DNA from 2 places in the Pseudomonas sp. MDV22-iso1 genome. Region 1 is predicted to be linked to the other one. Evidence: riboswitches for the same ligand, from Rfam matches in the RefSeq annotation. Region 1 holds a riboswitch; the other holds the start of a gene.
What was found. Region 1 has a riboswitch for cobalamin ahead of cobW (cobalamin biosynthesis protein CobW). Riboswitches for the same ligand answer to the same signal wherever they lie in the genome.

Region 1 (4,212 bases):
CGCGAAATCAGCAGCTTTGCCGGTGCGTCAGCCAGCTGTTCGGCGAGGGCCAGGGCGGCGCTTTCGGCGATGCCATAGCAACCCGTGCGCTCAAAGGCGATGTCTGAATGATGACTGAGCTGCCCGTGATAACCCGCCAACTGCTCACTGCTGAAGTACACGATCGGTAGCTCCAGCTGTTCGGCGAGTGCGATCAGGCCCGGTTCATCACGTTTCAGGTCGATGCTGGCAAGTGCCTTGATCTGGTGAAATTCAATCTGATGAGCCTGCAGAGCCTGATCGAGCAGCGCCCGCAACGTGCTGACAGGGCAGCCGCGTTGGCAGCCCAGGCCGACCACGAGTGTCTGCGCTGTGCTGGCATGGGTCATGCGCGGTATTGGCCTTCACCTTTGCGGCGGAACAACCAGGCGCTGATCAGGCCCAGGGCCAGCCAGAACGCGACGTTGGTCAACTGCGAAGCGATTTTGAATTGAGCTTCCAGCGCTTCCGGGGCGAGCATCGAGTGCACTTCCGGTTGCGGCGCGCCGATCACGTGGGGAACGGCCAGGATCGCCACGCCCAGGACTTTCATCAGCCAGTGACGGCTGAACACGATCAATGCGATACCGACGGCGGTAGAGGCGGCGGTGCCGATCCACCAGATCTGGCGTTGCGCCAGGTCGGCAGCGGCAGTGCCGGGCAATTCAGGCGGCAGGCCCAGGGTTGGCGCGAGCACGAACGTGGCGTAACCGGCCAGTCCCCACAGCAAGCCTTGCGCGGTGCTATTGGGCGCACGCAGAGTGTAGAGGCCAGCGAGCATCAAGGCGAAACCAACCGCTACAACCAGGTTGCCACCGGTGGTGGACAGCACGCGCTGCCAGCCGTCTTGCGGCTCCCAGGCTTCGGCATCGTGGGCATGAGCGGCCATGGCGGTGCCGGTATGCTCATGGATTTCTACCGCGGCAGGCTCTGATTTTTCGTAGGTCTCGGCCTGCATAATCAGCGGAGCTACCCAGAAGCTCTGCAGCAGGGTCAGCAGCAGGGCGGCCAGCAGCCCGGTGAACCCTGCGGTTTGCGCAATACGCTTGATCATGTCGGCAGGTCTCAATGGCACGGGAATGCGGAGCTGTGACGGGTATCGTGGGCGGCGTTGTGCACCGCTTCGATGTGGGAGAACCCGGCAAAGTACACAAGGCATGCGCCCAGGATCGACGCACACAAGGCGGCGGTCAGGCGTTGGGTCAGGGTCGTGGTGGTGCTGGCGGTGTTGCTGCCGGTGGTGCTGATGGTCGACATGGCGCTTCCCTCTGGTCTGTCAGCGGGTGAATAGAGCGCATGGAAGATCCCTGCGAATCGGGCACGCAGAGATGCAACAGCGCCCGCCCACCGCGGGTTTGTTATTCAGTGAAGGTGAAAATCACTGTGTGTTGCGGGCCGGTCTCCGGGCTCACGAGGGGCTGGGGCTTCGCCTCAACCTGCAAGAATCACCTTCCCATGCCGAACTGCTGGCACAGTGGATTCGATTCCTCACTCGCTTACCGTTGCGGGGGCAGCACCGGACTGACATGGCCTTGAGTAAAGCACATGATTCACCGGTTTCCCGTTTCACCCTGTGAAGGGCACCCGTAACAAGGCGTGTAGGAGAGCATGGGCGGGGGTTTGGCGTCAATTGGCAAGGGTTCTCAACTCGGTATCGAATGTCTGGGGTTTACTTGTGGTGAGGGGATTCAGCGAAACGTCGCACCGCCCCGTTGGGTCGCGAAGCGGCCCCTTCAGAAACCTTAAAAAGAGCAGGACTGCTGCGCAGCCCAACGGGGATAAATCCCCTCGCCACAGGGGCCGTGTTGCCTCACGAACATTGACCGGCCCCAAGACCATGCGTAGCCTTGCGCTTTCGAGGTTCTTCGGTATTTACCGAAGCTAAGAAGGGAACGCGGTTCAAGCCGCGGCTGCCCCCGCAACTGTGAACGGTGATGTTCGCTGCCACGCCACTGCAAACCCTGTCCAACGGGTTCGCGGGAAGGCGCAGCGAATGCCAGGCGAAACCGCCAGGCACGCCGTCAGCCAGGAGACCTGCCTCGAAACAGATTCTCACTACAACCGGGCGGGGTGATCCGGTGGCGAACTCTTCCGCGCGCGCACCTGTCGCAGCGATTGTCGTCCCGCATGCCCGCCACCTTGCCAAAGGGCATCCGATGAAAACACTGGCCAAACTCCCCGTCACCATCGTTACCGGCTTCCTCGGCTCGGGCAAGACCACCTTGCTGCGGCACATGCTCGACAACGCTCAGGGCCGGCGCATCGCCGTCATCGTCAACGAGTTTGGCGAGCTGGGCATCGACGGTGAAATTCTCAAGCAGTGCGCCATCGGCTGCACCGAAGAAGAAGCCAACGGCCGCGTCTATGAACTGGCCAACGGTTGCCTGTGCTGCACCGTCCAGGAAGAATTTTTCCCGGTCATGCGCGAATTGGTTGCCCGTCGTGGTGACCTCGACCACATCCTTATTGAAACCTCCGGGCTGGCACTGCCCAAGCCATTGGTGCAAGCCTTCCAGTGGCCGGAAATCCGCAGCGCCTGCACCGTTGACGCGGTGATTACCGTGGTCGACAGCCCGGCCGTGGCGGCTGGCACCTTTGCCGCTTTCCCGGACCAGGTCGATGCCCAGCGCAAACTCGACCCGAACCTGGATCACGAGTCGCCGCTGCACGAATTGTTCGCCGACCAGTTGGCCAGCGCCGACCTGGTGATCCTCAACAAGGCAGACCTGATCAGCCCTGAAGACCTGGCCCGTGTGCGCCTCGAAGTCGCCGAAGAACTGCCGCCCGCAGTCAAGGTCATCGAAGCCAGCAGCGGCCGCGTTCCGCTGGATGTGCTGATCGGCCTCGGCGCCGGTTCCGAAGAACACATCGACAGCCGCCACAGCCACCACGATCACCACCATGAAGGTGAAGACGACCACGATCACGACGCATTCGACTCTATTTCCATTGAACTGCCGCAAGCCGACGAAAGCCTGCTGATGGACGCGTTGACCCAACTGGTGGTCAAGCACGGCATTTTGCGAGTCAAAGGTTTCGCGGCGATTCCGAACAAGCCGATGCGGCTGCTGATTCAGGGCGTGGGCACGCGTTTCGACAAGCACTTCGACCGTCAGTGGGGCGTTGACGAAGCGCGCACCACGCGTCTGGTGTTGATCGGCCAGGCGTTGGACGCTGCTCAACTTGAAGCGCAGTTGCGCGCTGCGCTCAGCGTTTAACCCATGCACCTGCTCAGGACTCAGCCCGGCGGATTCGTCTCGGATGACAACATTGCCGACCTTGGACAAACCCCCGCCGAGCTGGTGATCCTGTGCAGCGGTGACTCCAGCCTGGCGTTGCTCGCCGAAGCGGCGCAGCAGCTGCCCGACGATTACCCGAGCGTACGCCTGGCCAACCCGATGCAGGTGCAGAATCACGCTTCGGTCGACCTGTATGTCGACGAAGTGCTGCGCCATGCCAAGGTGATCCTGATCTCGCTGCACGGCGGCATCGGCTACTGGCGTTATGGCGTCGAGCGGCTGGTGCAGTTGTCCGAGCAAGGGGTGCAGCTGATCCTGGTGCCCGGCGATGATCGCCCCGACCCGGAACTCAGCGACCTGAGCACAGTGGCTGCCGGCGACCGTGACCGGCTCTGGCAGTTTTTGCGCCAGGGTGGCCTGAGCAACGCGCTGGACTTTTTCCGCTGCCTGGCCAATCGCTGGCTGGGGCGCGATTACGCCTGGTCCGAGCCGCAAACCCTGCCGCGCACGGCCATCTACCACCCTCATAAAAGCCCCGCCGATCTGAAGGACTGGCAAGCCGATTGGCAAGCCGATCAGCCGGTCGCCGCCGTGCTGTTTTACCGCTCGCATTTACAGGCGGCGAACACCGCGTTTATCGATGTGTTCTGCCAGCGCTTGCAGGCAGCGGGGTTAAACCCGTTGCCGATTGCGCTGGCCAGTTTGAAAGAGCCCGGCTGCCTGGCGGCGGTCGAGGATTGGCTGGATGAGGTCGACGCCGGGGTGATTCTCAACACCACCGGTTTCGCCCAGTCCAGCCCTGAAGCACCGCATTTGCGACCGTTTCGTCGCAATATTCCGGTCATTCAGGCGATCTGTGCTCAAGACAACGAGCCGGGTTGGCGTGCCAGTGAACAGGGACTCGGCCCTAGGGATCTGGCGATGCACATTGCGCTGCCGGAACTCGACGGGCGAA
Region 2 (4,212 bases), on a different contig from region 1:
ATTTGGCGAGGCTGGCGTGATGCCGGTGGCCAAACCAGCACCCGAATCGGTGCGTGGCGGGACAGACGTTTCATACGGTCGCTGCGCCCCGAAACCACCGGAAGGAGGATTGGAGCTGCCCATGGCGGGGTCACTGTCGCGGGTGGTGGTATAGGCCGCAGACGTGCCCGCTTTCAGGAATCGCGACAGGCCGAAGCCCAGGGCAACACTGCCGGCAATGAACAGCGTGGGGTTGCTGCGCGCCAGATTGGCTGCATCGTGCAGCAGCTGTTCGGCACTTTTGCCACGCAGATTACCGGCCAGCCCGCTCATGGACTCGGCCATGTCGGCCAGGTAATCGGACATGCCGAGCGTGTCCTTGCTTTCAATCTCGGAGACGAAAGATTTAGCCCCCTGGGCCAGTGCCTCGATCTGGTCTGCCGCTGTATCACGGTACTGCCCGAACTGCGCATCCGCTTGCTGGCGCGCATCACCCAGGGCCTCGGTAACGCCCTCCTTCAAATGTTGAAAATCGGCTTCCGGTCTTCCGGAGTCCTGACGATCGGTCTGACCGTCAGTCCTGCTGTCTGAACTATTCATGACGTCCCTCGCTGTTCAAAAAAAGCGTTATCGGGTACGCCACGAGCGCTCGCAGCCCCCCTCAGTTCAGATGACGGAGCGACGTTGAAAGGAGTTCCAACAAAATGATGAGCGACGTGAGCCCTCGGATACACGGGAGGAAAACGCTCACGGACAAAGGAGAAGTAAAAAGAATTTCAAAGAATCACTGCGGTCTATCACTGACCATCGCAAGAGTAGGCATTCATGAAATTCGCACAATTCTGCCAGGCACTCTCCAATCGAGCCGGCAGCTCAAAAACCTTCCTCACCGCCATTGTCCTGATCATCGTATGGGCGCTCACAGGTCCCTATTTCCACTACAACGACACGTGGCAACTGATCATCAACACCTCCACCACGATCATCACGTTCCTGATGGTCTTCCTCATCCAGAACACCCAAAACCGCGACAACGATATCTTGCATCTGAAAATCGACGAGTTGATTCGAGCCACTCAGGAGGCACAGAACGCGACGTTGTCATTGGACAAAATGGGCAGTCGGGAACTGCGCAAGCTGCGTAAGCATTACAGCGCTTTGGGGGATGTTGAGGCGATCAAGGTGAGTGATTGAGGCCTACGGCGAACGCACCCAATACCTGGAAAAAACGCAGTTCGGTCGGCTTTTGATCTGCACTTGATCTGCACTTGATCTGCTTTTGATTTGCTTTTGATCTTCTTGCCCCCTCGTAAGGCCGAGCGCAGGTTCTGCGCAGTGGGCAACCCGGCAAGGATGCCGGGTTAGCCGCCCCCGGCCATGGATGGCCGATGGCGGCGGGCCCACGGAGCAGGACCGGAGCGAGGGTATGCCGAGCCCAGGCGAGGCACCGGACGAAAGGGGCAAGAGCGTTTGGTTACTTGGCGCTTTTCCAAGTGACTCGCCGTAAGGGCGAAACCAATAGCCGCCGTAACCGCAGAAATGGATATGTACACCAGCAACAATCTCACCGCCGATCAGGCCGCCATCGCTGGCAAGCCAGCTCCCACAGTTTGATCGGGTACATCAGCAAATATCGACCGGCTATGAGGGCGCCATCGCCGGGCAGGCCACACACAGTTTGATCGGTGTACATATGGGAGAAACTTGCTGCCTGACAGGTCGCCATCGCGAGCAGGCTAACTCCTACAGTTAATCCGGGAGCATCTGGGGGATGTGGCTTGGTTGTCAGGACGCCATCGCGAGCACGCTTTGCTCCTACAGTGGATCTGGGTGCATCGGGGTTAGACAGGTTCCCCTCGGACGGTCTGATCGACTACCATGCCGCCGCCGGTTTCCACATGGGATTAATAGGGAATCCGTGATGCTCACACAGCATCAAACGGAACTGCCCCCGCAACTGTAGATGCTGAGCCTGCTCCACGAACGCCACTGGGATCATCCCCGGGAAGGCCGGGGCCAGGCGATGACGCATCAGTCAGGAGACCTGCCGGCCAAGCAAATCACTAACCGGCGGGGTGTCCGGGAAGGACATCCTTGCCGCGTGCGTCACTTCGGTGATCGGCCTTGCACTGCCTTTGCAGCAGCGTTCGATGATGTGTTTCCAGACCGTATACCTCGGCTTCCCTGTACGGTTCAAATGGAGATCGCCCCATGCTGCTGCCCCGCTTCGCCACCCTCCTCTCGGGCCTGGGTTTTTGTGCCCTCGCCCAGGCGACCCCGACTCAGTACCCCCTCACCGTCGAAAACTGCGGCAGCACGCTGACGTTCCAGCACGCGCCTGTCCGGGCCGTGACCATTGGCCAGGCCGGCACTGAAATGCTCTATGCCATGGGTTTGAGCGACAAGTTGGTCGGCACATCGCTGTGGTTCAACGATGTCCTGGCCACGTACAAAGCCGAGAACCACAAGATCGAACGCCTGGCCGACAACGAGCCGAGTTTCGAAGCGGTGATCGGCAAACGTCCTGAACTGGTGGCGGTGGAGCTGGAATGGATGGTCGGTCCGCAAGGCGCAGTGGGCACTCGCGAGCAGTTTCATGAGCTGAATATTGCGACCTACCTGATGCCCTCCGATTGCGAAGCCAAAGACAACCTGGTCGGCGCCGATGGCACGCGGCTGGAGGCGTTTCGCATCGACAGCATCTACAAAAGCATCAGCCAATTGGCGCAGATCTTTGATGTTCAGGGCCGCGGCGAGCAGTTGAACGCCGAACTCAAGGCCAGCCTGGCGAAGTCGATGGCCACGGTGCAGAACAAGGACCTGAAGCACACCAGCGCGCTGTTCTGGTTCTCCAGCGCCAGCCTCGACATCGACCCGTACGTCGCCGGCCACAAGGGCATCCCGGATTTCATGCTCAACACCTTGGGCGTGCGCAACGTCGTTGAGTCCAACGAGGAATGGCCGACTGTGGGCTGGGAAACCATCGCCAAGGCCAACCCGACGTTCCTGGTGATTGCACGTATGGACCGCCGACGATTCCCTGCTGACGATCATGAAAAGAAACTGCAATTCCTGCGCAGTGACCCGGTGACGCGCAACATGGACGCGGTGAAAAACAACCGGATCATTATCCTCGACGCCATGGCGATGCAGGCCAGCGTCAGAATGTTCGATGGCCTTGAAACACTGGCGACCGCCATCAATGGCTACGACCTGCCGCAATGACCAGGACGTTGATTCGCACGCTGCTGGCGTTCGTGACACTGCTGCTGGCAGTGATCGCTGGCGTGGCCATTGGTGAAACGCCGATCGAGCCGGGCGTGGTGTTCCAGGTGTTGGCCAACAAGCTGTGGGCGGCCGGGCATGTGCTTGATCCCATCGACGAAGGCATCGTCTGGAACTACCGCCTGACCCGCGCCCTGGTGGCCGCTGCCTGTGGCGCCGGGCTGGCGACTTGCGGGGTGATCCTGCAGTCGTTGTTGCGCAATCCGTTGGCTGATCCTTACCTGCTCGGCATCTCCGCCGGCGCGTCCACAGGTGCCGTGCTGGTGGCGTTGCTGGGTGTGGGGGCTGGCGCGGTTTCGTTGTCCGCCGGGGCATTCGCCGGCGCGGTTGCGGCCTTTGCCCTGGTGATTCTGCTGGCGCGTGTCAGCGGATCGTCCAGTGGCACCGGGCAGATCATTCTGGCGGGAATCGCCGGCTCGCAATTGTTCAATGCGCTCACGGCGTTTCTGATCACCAAGTCGGCCAGTTCCGAACAGGCGCGCGGCATCATGTTCTGGCTGCTGGGCAATCTGAGTGGCGTGCGCTGGCCATCGGTGTGGTTGTCGGTGCCCGTGGCGTTGCTCGGTCTCGCGGTGTGCCTGTGGCACCGGCGAGCGCTCGACGCCTTCACGTTTGGTGTCGACTCCGCTGCGTCGCTCGGCATTGCGGTACGCCGGGTGCAGTTTTTGCTGGTGGGGTGCGCGGCGCTGGTGACGGCGGTGATGGTGTCGATTGTCGGCTCCATCGGGTTCGTCGGGCTGGTGATTCCCCATGCCGTGCGCCTGCTGCTGGGGACTCGACATGCGCGCTTGCTGCCTTACAGCGCGCTCGGAGGTGCGCTGTTCCTGATTGCCGCTGACGTGCTGTCGAGGACGTTGATCAAGGGCCAGGTCATCCCGGTCGGGGTGATTACCGCCCTGGTGGGTGCGCCGGTGTTCGCGCTGATCCTGGTCGGTCGGAGGAATGCGC

Region 2: linked by a shared signal. The riboswitch ahead of AC3ZVB_RS14220 (ABC transporter substrate-binding protein) and the one ahead of cobW (cobalamin biosynthesis protein CobW) in region 1 are both predicted to bind cobalamin.

The regions. Positions count from the first base shown of each region.
Region 1 covers NZ_JBYVMF010000007.1:158,061-162,272, reverse strand. Annotated here, with positions in the region: gene AC3ZVB_RS11060 (cobalamin biosynthesis protein) at 1-368, opposite strand, end outside; gene AC3ZVB_RS11055 (CbtA family protein) at 365-1,072, opposite strand; gene AC3ZVB_RS11050 (CbtB domain-containing protein) at 1,084-1,275, opposite strand; cobalamin riboswitch at 1,395-1,621, opposite strand; cobalamin riboswitch at 1,860-2,074, shown strand; gene cobW (cobalamin biosynthesis protein CobW) at 2,175-3,236, shown strand; gene cobN (cobaltochelatase subunit CobN) at 3,240-4,212, shown strand, end outside.
Region 2 covers NZ_JBYVMF010000011.1:7,960-12,171, reverse strand. Annotated here, with positions in the region: gene AC3ZVB_RS14230 (hypothetical protein) at 1-579, opposite strand, end outside; gene AC3ZVB_RS14225 (low affinity iron permease family protein) at 805-1,173, shown strand; cobalamin riboswitch at 1,851-2,045, shown strand; gene AC3ZVB_RS14220 (ABC transporter substrate-binding protein) at 2,191-3,204, shown strand; gene AC3ZVB_RS14215 (FecCD family ABC transporter permease) at 3,201-4,212, shown strand, end outside.